Regions from separate parts of the Eubacterium sp. An3 genome, predicted to be linked through region 2. Evidence: riboswitches for the same ligand, from Rfam matches in the RefSeq annotation. Region 2 holds a riboswitch; each other region holds the start of a gene.

Region 1 (4,205 bases), on a different contig from region 2:
TCTTCCGCTGTATTTTTTTGTGATATGTTCTGCTTTTAATAATGTCATGATCGTTTCCTTTATTATTGCAGTCTTTCAGAAATTCCGCATAATCTGCCGTCCGCCAAGGGGCGGACAGCATAACCGCGCCAATTCATAAACCGCGGCATTTACTGCGGCAGATAATCATTGGAATAACCAATTCCGGTCAGATCATTATCGGTCAGCTTATTTTCATAGAGCCATGTATAGAAGGCGTCCCATCTTGCCGGATCGATAACGCCCCAGGATGCCGCATCGGACACATACTGCTCTGAAATCCATTCCTGACTGGCATAAACCAGATCCTGAGAACCGGACAGGGAACCTGTGTTGTCCCCCTCCATGAGCAGATCAGCCGCTTCCTGAGGATTTTCCACAGCGTACTCATAACCTTTGGCTGTTGCCGAAAGAAATGCCTTTGCCACATCCGGGGATTCTTTCAGAAAATCATCGTTGGCAATGATGACCGGCGTATAATAGTCAAATACGGAATTGATATCCCGGAAGTTCCAGTAATCAAAATCCATTCCCCGCAGCTCGGCGTTAATGCCTCCCCATCCGTAGAAAATCCAGATGGCGTCAGTCTGTTTTGCTTCCAGCGCCGCCGGCTCATCGGTGATATCATTTGGAATCAGCGTCACTTTGCTGAAATCACCGCCGTCTTCTTTTACAACAGTCTCCAGAGTTGCCAGTTCAATCGGAGATTCCCAGGTGGAATAAGTCTTTCCTTCCAGTCCCTTTGGACGGTCAATGCCTTCGCCTGCTCTGGAAATGATTCCTGAAGTATTATGCTGCAGCACTGCAGCTACGGCCGTAATACCCAGCGGCTCATCGGAATCCAGAGCTGCCGCCATGGTATCCTGTGCCTCAATGGCAAACTGCGCCTGTCCGGAAGCGCACATGGTTGCCGCTCCATTTTCCGGCGGCTGCACGATCTCCACTTCCAGACCCGCATCCTCATAATAGCCCAGTGCCTGAGCCGCATACAGACCGGTGTGATTGGTATTTGGCGTCCAGTCCAGGCAAAAAGTAATTTTTGTCAGTTCTTTGTCCTCTCCTGTGGAAGACGCTTCATTGCCCGCGGAACCGCAGGCGGTAAGTCCCAGGAGCATTGCCGCCCCCAACATAACGGATACTGCTTTTTTCCAATTATTCTTTTTCATCTTTCTCTCCTCTTTCTTCCACCGCCATCCACGGCATGGATACTCGCCGTATCACATTTACCACCGCCATCAGCAGCAGGCTGATGACCACAATGAAAATGATGACGGCAAACATTTTGTCAAAAGCATATGCCTGTTTTACTCTGGTCATATAAACGCCGAGTCCCACAAAACCACCCAGCCATTCTGAAATAACCGCGCCTACCACTGCGTAGGAGGCGGAAATCTTGAGTCCCGCAAAAAACTGCGGCATGGCCGCCGGAATCTTCACATGCCAGAAAATCTGGAGCTTTGTCGCTCCCATGGCCCGCATCAGATCAATGGAATCCCTGTCAACACTTTTATATCCGTCCAGGAGTCCCACCGTGATCGGAAAAAATGTAGTGATGACCACCAGAGTAATCTTCGGCGCCATCCCAAAGCCCATCCACAAAACCAGCACCGGAGCAATGGCAATGGTCGGGATGGTCTGAGTAATAATCATAATTGGATAAAATGCCCTGTTAAGAATCAGAAAATGATCCATCAGCGTAGCGGTAATAAACGCCAGAATGATTCCGATGGAGAGGCCGTAAAACGCTTCCTGCAGCGTAGTACGCGCATGCTCCATGATAATTGGAAAATCTCCGATCAGCGCTTTCACCACGTCCACCGGCGACGGGAGCATATAGCCAGGCACAATGCCGGTCTCGCTCAAAATGAACCAGAGCAGCACGATGAGTGCCAGAGCCGCTGCCGCCGGAAGCTTACTGGTGATGTTTTGTAACCTTTTTGTCAATGGTCAGCACGTCTCCTTCCGGCTTATAAGAAATCTTTACATAGGTGTTCATGGCCTTGCAGCCAGCCTTGGCAGCCACGATCTGACAGTTTTTCACAATTTCCATGAGCTGATCATAATCACCCTCAATAGAAGTCTCACACGGTCCCACATAGTAACTGAGCCCTGTAGACTTAATGTAGTCGATCACCTCATCGACAATACGGATAACTTCATTTTCGTCCTGTACATTTGGTAAAACCTGAATTGCAACACTCGCGTTCATCTTATCTTCCTCCTTTGAACTAAAAAAACGCCCGCATAATGCGGACGCAAAAAACATCATAAATACTTCCTACGCTGGCATTATCCAACAGGTTAAAAGGGTCTAAGGTGTCACCTTACTCTCAGCTCATCTCATGAACTCCCCTGATTTATATTATCCAATTGGGGTAAGTATAGTACATTTCCCAACAAAAAACAAGTATATTTTCGTTGATTTTCTATCTCTTTTAGAAGTAAACCAGTTCGTCCACCGGCGGCTCCGCCGCCTCCACTCTCTTGGCGTAGAGCACCGGTCCTTCTTCGCCGTATTCCTTATTATATTCAATGCGGACTTCCGCTGTCAGATTCACCCACATCTTATTCTTTAACGACTTTATGGTAGATGACTTGGCATGATTCGTGTGGCAGAGATATCCGATAAACTGGATATCGTCAGCACAGCAGGTCATGGCATGACGCCCCGGCACAAAGCAACCCTTTGGCAGACGGATGGACTTGAAAACTCTTGTCTTCATGACCATGGTCTTTCCGTCATAAACCTCCGGCCGCTCCATGGCGTCCACAAACCAGATACCGTAATCCTCATCCTCAAGATGAATCTCATCACCTTCAATATCAAAAGGCAGCGTATCATCCTCTTCACCCATATCGTCATCATCCACCGATTCAAACAGAACCTGTGCCCGGCGGTTCACCGCCTTGATGCTTCTTCGCCAGGTCGCCCGCGGCATCTCTGCCGTGCAGCGGTTGATAATGACCATCTCTGCAATTTTGTACATTTCCACCGCCAGGGAGCGCATATTGTTCATATACAGATCAAAAGTCTCTCCGTTGACCGTCACGATGGTCTGGAACACCAGCAGCGGCGTATCGTCCATCTCCGTCATCATCCGCTCAACAGACCACATACCGTTATACTCAATGATCACCCGATCCGGATAATACTGCAGCACTTTGCTGATGAGGAAATCTTTATTAAAATCCTCTTCCTCCTCAACATACACAAGGGTAGTGTTGGTCTTCTTCAACAGCTCCTCGTCATACTCCTCCATGCCTTCTTCACAGGCAAACAGAAGCGTCCTCTCTCCGTTATTAAAATAATCTTCTTCCAGTGTGTCCTGAATAAATGAGGTCTTTCCACTCTCCAGAAAACCCATAAACACATAAACAGGAATCTCCATTTCTTTCTTTCCCGGCATAACTATCCTCCGTCAGATTCTATAATCCAAACAGCTCCGCAAGCTTATCTTCTTTCAGCTCAGAACCAATGACACAGATCCTTCCCGTATATTCCGCAGCACCGTACCGTACCTCTTCCTCGCCAGGAACCAGATCAAAATGCAGCCATTTACCGTTTTCATCCGGCACAATACCCTTGGCTCTCAGGATAATACCGTACTCTCTGCTGTCTTCATCAGCCAGCTTCTCAAGAATACCCCGAACCTGCTCTTCCGTAAATTTCTTCGGCGTCTCTTTTCCCCAGCTTGTGAACACTTCATCGGCGTGGTGATGGCCCTCATGACCATGATGATGGTGATCGTGTCCCTCGCAGCCGCAGTGATCATGATGATGCTCATGATCATGGTCGTGATGGTGCTCTTCGTGATGGCAGTGCTCGTCATCGTGGAGGTGTTCTTCATGGTCATGGCCTTCATGATCGTGGTCATGATCATGGTGATGCTCGTGGTCGTGGCAGTGTTCGCCTTCATGGTGATGATGACCACATTCCGGGCAGATCTCCGCCTCGCGAAGAAGGTCTTCAGCAAAATCATTCTTTCCTTCCATGACTTCAAGAATCTGTGCCCCGGTGATATCCTCCCACGGAGTTGTGACAATCGGGGAACGATCATTGAGTGTACGGATCAATTCAATGGTCTTCTCTAGCTTGTCTTCCTTCACATCCTGAGTACGGCTTAAAATGATCGTGCTGGCATACTGTACCTGGTTCTTGTAGAACTCGCCGAAGTTCTTCAGATACA
Region 2 (4,205 bases):
CATCAAAGCCCGCTCCTGGGCGTTAAACCGGTACGGAAAGATTCGTTTGTGGCCGGCTAAGTGGAGGGTTTCGTATTTGTCAGAGTTGTATGTTTCCTGAAAAACAGTGACGTAGTCTGCCCCGCACTGATGTAGATGGGCGTACTCGTCGGAGTTCATCGGATAAACTTCCAGACCGACCACCCGGAAATATTTCCGGGCGATTTCACAGGCCCGGCCGATATATTCCACAGTGGAACGTTTCCGGCTTTCACCGGTCAGAATGAGGATTTCCTGCAGACCAGTTTTGGCGATGGCGGCAAACTCCTTCTCGATTTCCTCTTCGTTGAGCTGGGCCCGTTTGATGTGATTGTGGCAGTTAAACCCGCAGTAAATGCAGTAATTTTCGCAATAATTGGCGATGTAGGCCGGAGTGAACATGCAGACAGAATTGCCGAAATGTTTCCGGGTCTCCGCCTGGGCCGCCTGGGCGATGTCTTCCAGCAAAGGCAGCGCCGCCGGGGACAGCAGCGCCTTGAAATCCTCCAGGGAACGGTTGTCGTGGGAGAGGGCGCGGCGCACGTCGTTTTCGGTGTAAATGTCATAATTGTAGGCGTTCATGGCGGAAATCACCTGATCCATCACATCGGAACCGATGTCTTCCATATCCGGCAGATAGGTCATGTGATCGATGCGGTTTTCTTTCTGATGTTCGCGGATTTCGTCGCTTAAAATACTTTCGTTGATATGAGTTTCTGTGTTCATTCTTATCCTCCTCGCTGTTAATCTCTCAGATAGCCGGTGAGGGGGGAGGAAGCGCTGGCTCCTTTGGCCCGTACATTTCCCATACCGGCAAGGTAAGCGGCTCTGCCGGCCTCCACGGCTTTTTTCATGGCACCGGCCATCTGTTTCACATCACCGGCGGTGGCGATGGCAGTGTTTGCCATGACCGCCGCGGCACCCATTTCCATGGCCTCGCAGGCCTGGGACGGACGGCCGATACCTGCGTCCACGATAATCGGCAGATCAATTTCATCAATGAGGATCTGGATGAATTCCTTTGTGCACAGCCCTTTGTTGGAACCGATTGGCGCGCCCAGCGGCATGATGCAGGCGGCACCGGCCTCGGTCATATCCCTGGCCATATTTAAGTCCGGGTACATATAAGGCATGACGATGAAACCCTCTTTTGCGAGAATTTCCGTTGCCTTAACTGTCTCGTAATTATCCGGCAGGAGATATTTGGTATCCCGCATGATCTCGATTTTGATGAAATCACTGCCGCAGACCTCTCTGGCAAGCCGGGCGATGCGGACGGCCTCATCGGCATTTCTGGCGCCGGAGGTGTTTGGAAGAAGAGTGACATCTTCCGGAATGTAGTCAAGAATGTTGGCGAGGCCGCCCTCGTTGGCCCGGCGCAGAGCCATGGTCACAATCTGCGCCCCAGCCTCCTCCACAGCCGCTTTGATGAGCTCCAGGGAATATTTGCCGGAGCCCAGAATAAATCTGGATGTAAATTCGTGGTTCCCTAATTTCCATGTATCCTTTGTCATTGTTTCGTCCTTTCTTTTAGTGTTTTTTATGGTTTTCCGGCGGAGTGGAGATGGTGTCATGATCCCTGTCCCCGGGTTCCTGCCTGTTTCAGGATCAGTTCCACCACCAGGTTTGCCTGGTGGGCCGCACAGAGCGCCACCCGGGGTGCCATCAGACTGTGGCCCTCGGAGACTTCCGCCGTTTCATCTCCGCAAAGATAGAAATGCGAGGAGATTTTTCTTGTGCGGATTGAGTTGCTGTCTCCGTAGCCCGCCATACCGCTGGCGGCGATGAGATATTTTTCCGGGAAATGCTCCAGCACCGCTTCAGCCAGCATTGCCTTATTCTCCGGCACGTCAAAGGCCTCGCAAATATAGGTGTCATCCCGGAACAACTCCGGCACATTTTCCCTTGTGACCCGGACACAATCCTTCCGGATGGTCAGGTAAGGATTGATGGCCAGAAGGATGTCCGTCAGAGCCTCGGTCTTTGCCATGCCTATCTGATGAATAAAATATTGCTGCCGGTTCAGGTTTGTGATATCCACCCGGTCAAAGTCAATGAGATGCAGATGCCCCACGCCGATGCGGGCAAGGAAGATGGCAATATTGGAGCCAAGGCCGCCCAGTCCCGCCATGGCAACCCACGCCTTTGAAAGATGGCGCTGCACCGCCCCGGTATGGCGGCAGACCAGAGCCTGATGAAGCTCTTCCCGGGTGGGAATCGGCGCCGGACTGCCCGGATGCCGCCCTGAAATCGTCATTTCTCGTTCATATTTGTCAAAATACTCAGCCATTTGCTATCATCCTCCTCCCACAAAACTTACGACTTCAATCTGGTCGCCGTCTGCGATCACGGTATCCGCGTATTCCCGTTTTGGCACGATGTTCCCGTTCTTTTCCACGGCAATACGGTTTGTTCGGTAGCCGTGGCGGGAAATGTAGTCCTGAATGGTCAGGTTTTCTTCCCAGACTTCTTCCTGTCCGTTGACCCGTATCATAAAGAATCCTCCTTTCTGAGGTAGTGCGATTGGATCCGAAGGGGTTGGTTCAAACAAAAAATCAGTAGAATAACGTATGCACCTGCGCCGTAGCTTTCTTTAGGAATTGTAGTAAAAATCCTATAAAAAAAGGTTCACGAAAGAATACACCCGCGGTGGTGCACCCCTTCATGAACCAGAAATTGTCTCCGTTCAATCACATGTTCTACCTTATGTTATTGTGTAAATATCCTGATAATAAGCAAAAATCGGGAGGTGGCATCTGCCATCTCCCGCAATTGTCATCTTATTCCTACGTTGGCATTATCCAAATCAGGTTTCCGGGTCGAAATTCACAACTTCCTCTCAGCCTGTTTACAAGCTCCCCGTATTTATTTACGTTTTCTAATATAAAAGTATTTTAAAGAAATGTCAAGAAAAAAATGTGCGTTTCATCAAAAGACTGCCTTTTGTCAGGAGAAAGAGAGGATTGTAGCGTGGGTCTTGTATTTTCCCCCAAAACACGATATGATAGGCGCAAACACTGCGATTTTTGGGCGGCCGGAAGGTCCGGTGCGGCGAAAAGAGAGCAGTGTGATCACGATACATTTATTTCAGGGAGGATACTATGATTCAGGCAGTTGTTTTTGACATGGACGGCGTCATTTTTGACTCCGAGACTCTGTTAACACAGTGCTGGGTGGATGTCACAAAGAAAGACGGGATTCCGGATGTGGAACATACCAATTACCTTTGTCTGGGCGTCAATGATGCGGAGACCAAAGAGATATTTCTTGATGTGTACGGACAGGATTTCCCGTACGATGCTTATGAAAAAGAAGTGATTCGCCTGTTCCGTGAGCGGGCCAGCGGCGGCAAGCTTCCGAAGAAAGCAGGCGTGGAGGAGCTTCTGTCGTTCCTGAAGGAGCAGGGGATTAAGATTGCCCTCGCCACCTCTTCCAGGGAGGCCATCGTCCATGACGAGATCAGGGAGGCAGGGCTGCTGCCGTATTTTGATGTGATGGTCTGCGGCGATACCATCACAAAAAGCAAGCCGGACCCGGAGATCTATCTGAAAGCCTGCGGGCGTCTGGGCGTGGAGCCGGAAAACGCTTACGCCGTGGAAGATTCCTTTAACGGCGTCCGTTCTGCCACGAGGGCCGGGCTTTCCTGCATCATGGTGCCGGATATCAAACAGCCGGATGAGGAGATGCGTGAGCTTGCCTGCTGTATTCTGCCGTCTTTGATCGAAGTAAAAGAATATCTGCGGGAGCGGCTGAGAGAAGGGCAGGTATAACAGAAGCCGGTCTGTCGAATAAAGATGAATAGTTAAGAAATAGCCGGGAAACCCTAAAGCTTAACTGCAAAGTTCATTTATAAAAAAGAGTGAATGTCTATATGCATTCAAAGAAGCAGAGAACTCCTTTGGGAGTCAATTTTCTTTGATGCACGGAAACATTCACTCTTTTTATTATGCTCTTGATTATGTCTTTTTATTGCCCATTATTTTGTAATGAGGGCTGCCTGTCAGTCTTCATTTATCTGCCAGGCTTAATACATCCGGTAGGATTAGATACACCCGGCAGGATTAGTCCTCCACCGGAATCTTTGAATTAAAGGCGTCCAGTGCCAGCGCAGCCACGATGCCGACCACAATGCAGATGATATTTGTGACGGCGGAGCCGACGGAAACGGTAAAGCTGTCAACCGGAAT
Region 3 (4,205 bases), on a different contig from region 2:
ATTTTTTAAATGGCGCTGACCGCCGGTGGTTTGTGACATAAGATTCCTCCTTTAAAATAGTTTTTGGCTCTTTTTTTCTATATTATAGGTGTAAAAACGCTATTTTACAAGATGTCAGGGAGTTATTATTATATTGCATGGAACAGTTGTTACCATTGCACCTGACTTATAATAAGCAACCACGAATCAAAGAAAAGGAGTAGAAATATGATCATCGATGGAAATGAAATCGAAAAAGCAGCCATGAAAGAGTTTCACAAAGGCAACAGGAAAGAAGGTCTTCGCATCCAGGAAGAATTTGCCTCGGCATTTCGGGAAGAATACAAAGACAAAGATCATTGCCCCTGTAAAAAAGCCTGTCGTTACCACGGCAACTGTAAAGAATGCGTGGCTATCCACCGGGCCCACCAGGAACACGTGCCAAACTGTATGCGGCCGATGCTGAATAAAAAGATCCGGATGTTGTCAGAGTTGACAGAACACACCATTGCCAATGAAATTGAGGCGCCGAAAGAGGTGACGGTGAAGTAGGGCTTGTGAATCTGCATGCATAAAGATTTACGGATAATTTCAAAACCTATAGATTCAAATCGGCAAATCCCCATTTCAGTGATAAATCTCTGTGCATTTATGGTATAATAATCCCGGTGCCTTTTCGGACGCCGCAGGCGGAGAATCCTGCTCTGCAGGATTCTTTCTTAAATAAAGTATTTCGACGGAAAACTTTGTTTTTTTCGAAAAATGCCGTGCTACTTTTAAATTTATTTGCAAGAGAGGAAAGTATTATTATGAAGAAAGAAAACTGGAAAGCACTGCTGCCTATCGGGGTATTTCTGGTGCTGTATCTGGGCCTGGGGATTTTGTTTGAGTATGTGATGAAGATACCGATGGGATTTTATAATGTTCCTATTGTGGTTTCGTTTCTGGCGGCATTGCTGGTGGCCTGTATACAGAATCCGAAGCTTAATTTTGATAAAAAGCTGGCAATTATGGCAAAGGGTGTGGGTGATAAAAATATCGTGACAATGATTCTTATTTTCCTGGCTGCCGGCGTTTTTGTGGGCGTTGTGGGAAGAAGCAGCGCGGAGAGTGTGGCCTATTGCCTTCTGTCACTGATTCCGGCGCAGTATGCGGTAGTTGTGTTGTTTGTGGTCAGTGCTTTTGTATCGCTGGCTATGGGAACCTCGGTGGGAACCATCACCCTGCTTACGCCGATTGCCGTGGCTGTATCGGAAGCGTCCGGATTCGGAGCGGCTGCCTGTGTAGGTGCTGTGGTAGGTGGAGCTATGTTCGGAGATAACCTGTCCTTCATTTCTGATACGACCATTGCGGCCTGTAACGGGCAGGGCTGTGCCATGAGAGATAAGTTCCGGGCTAACTTCAAGATTGCGCTGCCGGCAGCGCTGGCGGCCATGGTGGTGATTTTTCTTATGACTTCCGGAAATGTGCCGGAAGGGCGGATTGTACAGGATTATAATCTGATTCAAGTGATTCCTTATCTGCTTGTTCTGGTGGGAGGAATCATCGGCATCAACGTCTTTGTGGTTCTGCTCATTGGAATTGTATCGGGAGCTTTCATCATGCTGGTGACGGGCAATGTTTCCGGTGTGGATCTGCTGACCAACATGGGTTCAGGAGCGGCCGGTATGTATGAGACGATCATGGTGACTATTCTGGTGTCAGCTATCGGAGGCCTGATTGGAGAATACGGGGGATTTGATGCGCTGCTGCATTTTATAAAAAGAGTTTTCCGGAGCCGGAACGGCGGAAAGCTGGGGATCGGTCTGCTTGTGGGGGCGCTTGATATCGCAACTGCCAATAATACGGTAGCTATCGTTATGGCCAATCCCATAGCAAAGGATATGGCGGAAGATTATGGAATCAGTCCGCAGAATACGGCGTCAATTCTTGATACATTTTCCTGCATCTTTCAGGGAGTGATTCCTTACGGAGCCCAGATGCTCATCGCTCTGTCTGCATCGGCGGAGCTGGGCAGTGAATTATCGGCTTTTGATGTGATGCCTAATCTGATTTATCCATATATGCTGCTGATCAGTTCATTGATTTTTATGTTTTTAGTGCCGGATAAAAAGAGACCGGAAAAGGCTGAGAAATAAGAATTGTCTGAAAAACAGTTGCAAAACCGGTAAAAAGTAGTATAATAAAAATGTTTGTAATAATAAAAACGGGGAGCTTGCGTATCAAGCAGGCTGAGAGGAGACTGAATCGTCTCGACCCTTTACCTGATTTGGATAATGCCAACGTAGGGATATACAGGCACGAAGAATTTCGGCGGATATGTCAGTTTGGCATATCCGCCTTTTGGCGTCCCGGAGGGCAATCAGGCATATCAGAGAACAGGAGGAAATGTAATGCTTGGAAAATGTTTTGACAATGTGAGAAAGACCGTTCCGCTGGTTCACAATATTACCAATTATGTGACGGTCAATGATGTGGCGAATGTACTGCTGGCATGCGGAGGCAGCCCGATCATGTCTGATGAACCGAGGGATGTGGTGGATATCACTTCCATCTGCGGCGGTCTGAACATCAATATCGGTACCCTGAATGAAAGAAGTATTCAGGGAATGTTTGCTGCCGGAAAACGGGCCAATGCTCTTGATCATGTGGTTCTGCTGGACCCGGTGGGCGCCGGAGCCAGCGCGCTTCGTACTGATACTGCGGTGGAACTGATGAAGGAGCTGGAACTTAGCGCCATTCGGGGAAATATTTCAGAAATCAAGACGCTGGCCCATGGCAGCGGAACTACAAAAGGAGTGGACGCCGATGTGGCGGATGCCGTGACGGAAGATAATCTTGAAGAAGCGGTGGCATTTGTTAAAGAATTTGCGAAAAAGGCGGAATGTATCGTGGCGATCACCGGCGCCATCGATCTGGTCAGCGATGGCGAAGTCTGCTATGTGATTCGAAACGGCCGCCCGGAAATGGGCAGAATCACCGGAACCGGATGCCAGCTTTCCGGCATGATGACCGCATTTCTGGTAGCGAATCCGGATAACCAGACAGAAGCAGCTGCAGCTGCCGTCTGCGCCATGGGACTGGCCGGGGAGATCGGATGGAGCCGGATGCAGGAAGGGGATGGAAATTCCACTTACCGTAACCGGATTATCGATGCCATCTACAATATGAACGGAGACACCCTGGATAAAGGCGCCCGTTTTGAAATCAGATAGGGAGGACAGCTATGAGATTCGATAAAAAAGACCTGCTTTTATATGCGGTTACCGACAGAAGCTGGCTGGGAGGCCGCACGCTGTATCAGGATGTGGAAGCAGCAATAAAAGGAGGGGCTACATTTATTCAGCTTCGGGAGAAGAATCTGGATGAGGCGCATTTTCTGGAAGAAGCCAAAGAAATTAAAGAACTTTGCAAGAAATATCAGGTTCCTTTTGTGATCAATGATAATGTGGACATTGCTCTGGCTATGGATGCCGACGGCGTTCATGTGGGGCAGAGCGATATGGAAGCGGGAGCAGTGAGGGAAAAACTCGGTCCTGACAAGATTATCGGCGTGTCTGCCCAGACGGTGGAACAGGCACTTCTGGCGGAGCAAAAAGGCGCGGACTATCTGGGCGTGGGCGCGGTATTTCCGACCGGTTCCAAAGATGATGCCGTGGAGGTCAGTCACGAGACATTGAAGGCCATCTGTGAGGCGGTGAAGATTCCGGTCATTGCCATCGGCGGAATCAGCACAGGAAATGTGATGGAATTGTCCGGCAGCGGTATCTGCGGCATAGCGGTGATCAGCGCTATATTTGCAAAACCGGATATCGAGGCGGCGGCAAAAGAGTTGAAGGAACAGACGGAGAAGATGTTAAATGACAGGAGCAATATTTGATGTGGATGGTACTCTGCTTGATTCCATGCCTATCTGGGAAGACGTCAGCGTCCGCTATCTGAAGAGTCTTGGCGTGGAGGCGGAGAATAATCTCCCGCAGAAACTGGAACGGATGTCCGTGGAGGAAGGAGCGGCCTACATAAAAGAAAATTATGGGCTTAGCGAGACGGAAGAAGAAATCGCAGCCGCCACATTAAAAATCGTGGAAGATTTTTATTATAACGAGGCTCCTCTGAAGCCGGGAGTGAGAGAATATCTGGACAGGCTGAGGGCAGAAAATATTCCCATGGTGATCGCCACCTCCAGCGGGAGACCCCATGTGGAAGCGGCTTTGCGGCGTCTGGGA

The links. Region 2 has a riboswitch for thiamine pyrophosphate ahead of thiS (sulfur carrier protein ThiS). Riboswitches for the same ligand answer to the same signal wherever they lie in the genome.
Region 1: linked by a shared signal. The riboswitch ahead of B5F87_RS05700 (thiamine-binding protein) and the one ahead of thiS (sulfur carrier protein ThiS) in region 2 are both predicted to bind thiamine pyrophosphate.
Region 3: linked by a shared signal. The riboswitch ahead of thiM (hydroxyethylthiazole kinase) and the one ahead of thiS (sulfur carrier protein ThiS) in region 2 are both predicted to bind thiamine pyrophosphate.

What each region holds. Positions count from the first base shown of each region.
Region 1 is NZ_NFIR01000004.1:32,798-37,002, forward strand. It holds gene B5F87_RS05685 (ABC transporter ATP-binding protein) at 1-48, opposite strand, end outside; gene B5F87_RS05690 (ABC transporter substrate-binding protein) at 150-1,184, opposite strand; gene B5F87_RS05695 (ABC transporter permease) at 1,171-1,962, opposite strand; gene B5F87_RS05700 (thiamine-binding protein) at 1,931-2,227, opposite strand; TPP riboswitch at 2,276-2,382, opposite strand; gene B5F87_RS05705 (GTP-binding protein) at 2,454-3,425, opposite strand; gene B5F87_RS05710 (CobW family GTP-binding protein) at 3,445-4,205, opposite strand, start outside.
Region 2 is NZ_NFIR01000006.1:102,799-107,003, reverse strand. It holds gene thiH (2-iminoacetate synthase ThiH) at 1-663, opposite strand, end outside; gene B5F87_RS08055 (thiazole synthase) at 762-1,532, opposite strand; gene thiF (sulfur carrier protein ThiS adenylyltransferase ThiF) at 1,589-2,308, opposite strand; gene thiS (sulfur carrier protein ThiS) at 2,315-2,512, opposite strand; TPP riboswitch at 2,785-2,890, opposite strand; gene B5F87_RS08040 (HAD family phosphatase) at 3,120-3,788, shown strand; gene B5F87_RS08035 (DUF368 domain-containing protein) at 4,080-4,205, opposite strand, start outside.
Region 3 is NZ_NFIR01000014.1:54,749-58,953, reverse strand. It holds gene B5F87_RS12075 (AraC family transcriptional regulator) at 1-39, opposite strand, end outside; gene B5F87_RS12070 (LPS biosynthesis protein) at 208-531, shown strand; gene B5F87_RS12065 (Na+/H+ antiporter NhaC family protein) at 789-2,117, shown strand; TPP riboswitch at 2,177-2,287, shown strand; gene thiM (hydroxyethylthiazole kinase) at 2,373-3,194, shown strand; gene thiE (thiamine phosphate synthase) at 3,206-3,859, shown strand; gene B5F87_RS12050 (HAD family phosphatase) at 3,840-4,205, shown strand, end outside.